Regions from separate parts of the Desulfobotulus sapovorans DSM 2055 genome, predicted to be linked through region 1. Evidence: predicted binding sites of a transcription regulator. Region 1 holds the regulator's gene; the other holds the start of a gene.
The links. The regulator sigma-54, encoded in region 1, starts transcription at its own class of promoters, with help from an activator protein. The targets are predictions, from matches to a motif close to TNTGGCACANTTTCTGCTNT.
Positions count from the first base shown of each region.

Region 2: the regulator sigma-54 is predicted to act here: its motif matches at 1,581-1,600, upstream of BR04_RS09870 (flagellar hook-basal body protein).

Region 1 covers NZ_JCANVJ010000009.1:64,000-67,125, reverse strand. The annotation lists gene BR04_RS08655 (PTS sugar transporter subunit IIA) at 62-520, opposite strand; gene hpf (ribosome hibernation-promoting factor, HPF/YfiA family) at 644-1,204, opposite strand; gene rpoN (RNA polymerase factor sigma-54) at 1,219-2,652, opposite strand; gene lptB (LPS export ABC transporter ATP-binding protein) at 2,654-3,126, opposite strand, start outside.
Region 2 covers NZ_JCANVJ010000012.1:27,481-30,606, reverse strand. The annotation lists gene BR04_RS09880 (3-hydroxyacyl-CoA dehydrogenase/enoyl-CoA hydratase family protein) at 1-72, shown strand, start outside; gene BR04_RS09875 (thiolase family protein) at 195-1,379, shown strand; gene BR04_RS09870 (flagellar hook-basal body protein) at 1,632-2,315, shown strand; gene flgG (flagellar basal-body rod protein FlgG) at 2,362-3,126, shown strand, end outside.

The DNA of each region.
Region 1 (3,126 bases):
TATTCGATGAAAGGGAAAATTTTGTGTGCAGCTACCAGGAGTTCTGCCGTAAGGTTGCGTGCTAAAAATTTTCATCCAGAGGGGCGATGATTTCCCGGATGCTTTTTGGATCTGAAGCCCTGCGCAGTTCCGCCTTGAAGTCGGACTGGCGCAGCATCTTTGAAATTCGGGCCAGTATCTGGAGATGCACTCCTTTTTCAGAGGTCGGTGTCAAAATCATAAAAAAAAGATGTACCGGCCTTTCGTCTAAGGCATCAAAGGGAATGCCTCTGCGGCTTTTACCAAAAACAAGGGCAGGGTGTTGGAGGGTGTCCAGTTTGCCGTGGGGGATGGCCACGCCTTCCCCAATGCCGGTACTGCCCAGTCTTTCCCTTTCCAGGAGAACGCGGAGCAGCGTCTCTTCAGGAATGTGGAAGGTTTTGCAGATGGGCGAGCAGAGTTCTTCCAGGGCGGCCATTTTGTTTCTGGCCTGTAGATCCGTAAGAATATGTTCCTGGGGCAGCAATTCCAGGATTTTCATGGCAGTAACCTTAGGGCAAGTTTGTTGGAGAGGCTGGCGTTTTCAAATTCGCAAATGGGATCCGGTGCCCAGGTGGACACCCGCAGGGGGTGTCCACATCTGCCTGTATACCCGGTCAGGAGATCAGGCATCAGGCTGTATCAGACCCAGACTGCCATCTTTCCGCCTGTACAGTACATGCACCCTTTCTGTTCCGGCATCCGTATAGACGATGAAGTCTCTGTCCGAGAGCTCCAGCTGCATGGCCGCTTCTTCGGTTCCCATGGGTTTGAAGGGCATGGATTCCACAACAATAGCCGTATTTCCGGAGATCTTTTCCTCGTCACTGCGGTCTTCGGCCAGGGTTTCCGCTGCTATTGCCGCTTCTGCGCCTTTGATGCCTTCCCGGGATACGGGGCGTTTTTCCCGTATCTTTTCCTTGGTTCTGCGGATCTGGGTTTTGAGCTTGTCCACCAGAAGATCCAGGCTGGCATACATGTTTTCCGATTCTTCCTTTGCCTGAAAACTCAGCTGATCGCAGGTAATGCGCACTTCTGCAATGTGCCGGAGTTTCTCCACAGAGAGAACCACCTGAGCTTCCGCCGGGCTGTCAAACTGTTTGTCCAGCCGGGAGAGCTTATTTGCGGCGTAGGACTTCAGTGCTTCGGAGGGATCAATGTTTTTGAAGGTCACGGATGTCTTCATGGGCTGCCTCCTCATCAGTATTGTCTGCGTTTGCTGGACGGAAGAATTTTGAGAATATCCCTGTATTTCGCTATGGTTCTTCTTGCAATGCGGATGTTGTGTTCCTCTTCAAGGATGCTTGCAAGCTTGATGTCGCTGTAGGGTTCCGCCGGATCTTCATTTTCCACAAGCTGTTTGATTTTTTCAAGCACACTGATGGAGGCCATGGCCTCACCTTCCACCCGGTTGATGGAACTGTTGAAAAAATATTTCAGCTCAAAGAGTCCCTGGGGGGTATAGGCATATTTGTTGGTGGTTACCCGGCTGATGGTGGACTCGTGCATCTGGATATCCTGGGCCACATCCCGGAGTACCATGGGTTTGAGGTGGGCGATACCCTTTTCAAAAAAATCCCGCTGGAAGCGTACAATGCTTTCCATGACACTGCATATGGTTTTTTGTCTTTGCTGGATACTTTTGATCAGCCAGGAGGCGGAACGCATTTTTTCCTGGAGGTACTCCTTGGTTTCTCCTGAAATTTTTTCTCCCGTTCGCATGGCTTTTTTGTAGTAGGGGTTGATGTGCAGTCTCGGCATGCCATCGTCATTGAGGGAAACCACAAAATCATCGTTGTGCTTGTAAACGTAAATGTCCGGTGTGATGTAAACCGGAGACTCATCGTGAAATTCCCTGCCCGGCTTGGGCTCCAGAGAACGGATCAGGGTGACGGCGGCAATGACGGTGTCCAGATCCAGTTTAAGGCTCTTGGCAATGGCCTTAAAATTTTTGTTCTCCAGATTTTTCAGGTGATAGAGAATGATTTTTTCCACCACACCCAGTTCAAGCCCCAGTCTGCGTATCTGAAGGAGGAGGCATTCCTTGAGACTGCGGGCGGCGATTCCCGGAGGGTCGAAGGACTGCACCAGGGCAAGGGCTTCCTCGGCCTTGTCCTCGGAAGTACCGGAACTGCGGATGATGTCGTCAAGGTCGGCATCCAGATAGCCGTCCGTATTGATATTCCCGATGATGAGGCTGGCAAGCTCACGTGCCTGGGGTTCTGGATCGGTCATGGAAAGCTGCCAGAGGAGGTGACCCTGAAGTGTTTCCTTGCTGGAAACGAAATTTTCGTACCGGGTCGCTTCCTTTTCTTCGGATTCAAAGTGTACCCGGCCTGCACTGCTGTATTCATCGAGATAGGCGTCCCAGTCTGTCTCCGGATCCACCTTTTCCCCGATTTCCACTTCCTGAAGACCGCTTTCATCGGCAGGGGCTGTTTCCGCCGGATCCGGTGCATCTGAATCCGGTGCATCCATCCTTTCTTCCAGGGCTGGATTCTGCTCCATTTCCTGCTGTATGGCGTCCACGAGTTCCAGCCGGGAAAGCTGTAGCAGTTTGATGGCCTGCTGCAGCTGTGGCGTCATGACCAGTTGCTGGCTGAGCTTGAGTTGCTGTCGGAGTTCTATGGCCATGTTATAACCGGAATCCGTCTCCTAAATAGGTTTTTCTGGCAATGGGACTGGCAGCGATCTCTGCGGGAGACCCCGAATCCACCACCTTGCCAGAATGCAGAATATAGGCCGTATCACATACGCCCAGGGTTTCCCGTACATTGTGGTCTGAGATCAGAACACCGATATCCCTCTGGCTGAGGTAGGTAATGATCTGCTGAATGTCATTCACGGCCAGAGGATCCACACCCGCAAAGGGTTCGTCCAGCAGGATGAACGCTGGATCTGTGGACAGAACCCTTGCAATTTCAAGCCTTCTGCGTTCTCCACCGGAAAGAACGGCAGCTTTCTGATGGGCAAGATGGGCAATCCCCAGTTCTTCAAGGAGGGCATGCGCCTTTTCCTGTCTTGCCGTACTTCCCATATCAAGATTTTCAAGGATGATCAAAAGGTTATCCCTTACAGAAAGTTTCCTGAATATGGAAGCTTCCTGGG
Region 2 (3,126 bases), on a different contig from region 1:
TTCTGCAAGGAAGAAAAGACCATCGCCCGTATCGACCACATGCTGAAAACCGGCAAGCCCCTTCGTAACTAATAAAGGCTGAACGGAAATGCCTGACTTTTGCATTCCGGTGTTTTCGTTCAGGTCATAAGGGTTTTCTGGCTGAAGAACCGTTGATCTATATTTGCTAAGATTTCTTCTCAAGGAGGAATACAATGAGAGATGCATATATCGTTTCGTCCGTGCGGACTCCTGGCTGCAAGAACCGTCGGGGTGCTTTCCGTGAAACCCGTCCTGAGCAGCTGCTTTCCCATATCATGAAGGCATGCGTTGACAAGGTTGGGATTGATCCCATTGAAATCGATGACTGCATGATCGGCTGCGCTTTCCCCGAAGGAGAGCAGGGCATCAACATCGGTCGTATTGCCGCCCGTATGGCAGGATTCCCCAACGAAGTTTCCGGTGCTACCGTAAACCGTTTCTGCTCCTCCGGTCTGGAAGCCATTGCTCTGGCTTCTCTGCGTGTTGGTGCTGGCTGGTCTGAAATGACCATGGGTGGTGGTATTGAGTCCATGACCTACGTTCCCATGGGAGGCAATACTCCCCGTCCTCACCCTGATTTTGCCAAGACCAACCCCGAGGCTTATATCTCCATGGGCGTGACTGCAGAGAACGTGGCTGCATCCTATGGTGTTACCCGTCAGGAAATGGACGAGTTCGCAGCCAATACCCATGCCAAGGCTGCTGCTGCCCAGAAGGCCGGTTTCTTCAAGGAAATCGTTCCTACGCCTGCCACCTACTATGTGCCTCAGGCTGATGGTTCCTACGCCATCGAAATCAAAACGATTTCTGAAGATGATGGTGTGCGTGGCGGTACCACTCCTGAAGGCATTGCCCGTCTCAGCTCTCCCTTCAAGTTTGGTGGTTCCGTAACTGCTGCCAACTCTTCCCAGACCACCGACGGTGCGGCTGCTACCCTGATCGCATCCAAGGAAGCCTGTGACCGTCTTGGCCTGAAGCCCATTGCCAAGATGATCGGTTATGCTGTGGCTGGTTGCAAGTCTGAAGAAATGGGTGTGGGACCCAAGTATGCCATTCCCAAAGTACTGAAGCAGGCTGGTCTGAAGATTGAAGATATCGATCTGTTTGAAATCAACGAAGCCTTTGCTTCCCAGGCCATTCACTGCTGCAAGGATCTTGGCATCTGGGGAACCCCCATCATGGACAAGGTGAATATCTGCGGCGGTGCCATCGCCCTGGGGCATCCCCTGGGATGCACCGGTGCCAAGCTGACCGCTACGCTGCTGGCCCAGCTTGAGCGTACCGGTGGCAAGTACGGTATCGTTTCCATGTGCATTGGTGGCGGTATGGGTGCTGCGGGTCTGTTTGAAATGGTATAAACCGCTTTCTGGGTGAACAAGCCCAGAGCGTGTGCTGTATTCGGGGACACTCCGTAAAGGGGTGTCCCCCTCTTTTTTGGTGGAAGTTTTTTCCGGGTGGCCGTCAAAGTTTCTGGTTGACCGCTGTCAAAGAACCATCATGTGGCTGTCAGACTGGGTGCTATGACATCCCGATATCCCGTAAAGCGGGTTTGGGAGAGTCATGGCATTTTTTTTGCTTTATTTTTACCCGGACCGAAGAGGAGGCCGACCATGATTCTTCAGATGACCCGCCCTGTACAGGGTGGCCTGCGCCAGGAAAGACATTTTGAAAATACGTCCAACCATCTGGCCAATGTGGATACGCCAGGATTTAAAAAGGACATTGTGTCCTTCGATAAGGCTTTCCGTGCCCAGCTCAACACGGATCTGAGCCAGGGGCCTTTGCGGACAACGGGGAATTCCCTGGACTTTGCCCTGGAAGATGAGGGCTTTTTTGTCATCCAGACGGCACGGGGACTGCGGTATACCCGGAGTGGAAATTTTACGGTGAATGCGGACGGTTTTCTGGTCACCCAGCAGGGGGAGGCGGTTCTTGCCGGTGGTGCGCCTCTGGGCGTGGGAGGAGGCCGTGTTTCTGCCGATCCCCAGGGCAATATTTTTGTGAATGAGGAGCTGGTGGGCGGGCTGGATGTGGTGACCTTTGCGGATCTTGAGGGGCTTGAGAAGGAAGGCCGTACCCAGTTTCGGTACAAGGGAGATGCGGCGGATGCCATTGCACCGCCTGCCGTGCGCATGCAGCAGGGAGCCCTTGAAATGGCCAACCTTGAGGTGGTGGAGGAAATGACCCATATGATCGCCATCTCCCGTATGTATGAAATTCAGCAGAAACTCATGATGACTCTGGATGAGGTGGATACCAAGGCGATTACGGAGCTGGGACGCTCTCCAGGCTGATGGTGTTTTGCAGAAAATGATTTTTGATAAGTGAAGGGAGGACTCCATGATACGAGGTCTCTGGACGGCCGCCTCAGGCATGGTGGCCCAGCAGATGCAGACGGATGTAACGTCCAACAACCTGGCCAACACCAATACCACGGGCTTTAAAAAGAGCCGGGCCAATTTTCAGGATGTGATGTACCAGACCATGCTGGTGGCGGGTGCGGTCACGCCGGGCGGAGGCCAGGTGCCTTCCGGGATTCAGGTGGGGATGGGGGTTCGGCCTGCCAGTGTGCAGAAGGTGTTTACGGAAGGAGATTATGTACAGACGGGAAATGACCTTGATTTTGCCATAGAAGGCCGGGGTTTTTTTCAAGTCAACCATGGCGGGGAAATCCTTTACACACGGGCCGGAAATTTTACCAAAGATTCTGAGGGATTTATCACAACGACTGCGGGTGACCGTCTCCAGCCGGAGATTGCTTTGCCGGCTGAAACCATTCTTGTGACCCTGCAGTCCAACGGTCTGCTCACGGCTCATGGCCAGAACGAGGAAATTCTGCTGACAGAGCAGATTACCCTGCACAATTTTGTGAATCCTTCGGGGCTTTTTGCCATGGGGCAGAACCTGTTCCGTCCGACGGAGGGCTCGGGAGAGCCCATTGAGGGTATACCGGGAGAAGACGGGCTGGGTACGGTCTCCAACCATTATCTGGAAATGTCCAACGTGAGTGTGGTGGAGGAAATGGTGGCCCTGATTGTGGGGCAGCGTGCCTATGAAGCCAATTCCAAGAGTGTGCAGACAGCCGATACCATGCTGGGTCTCGCC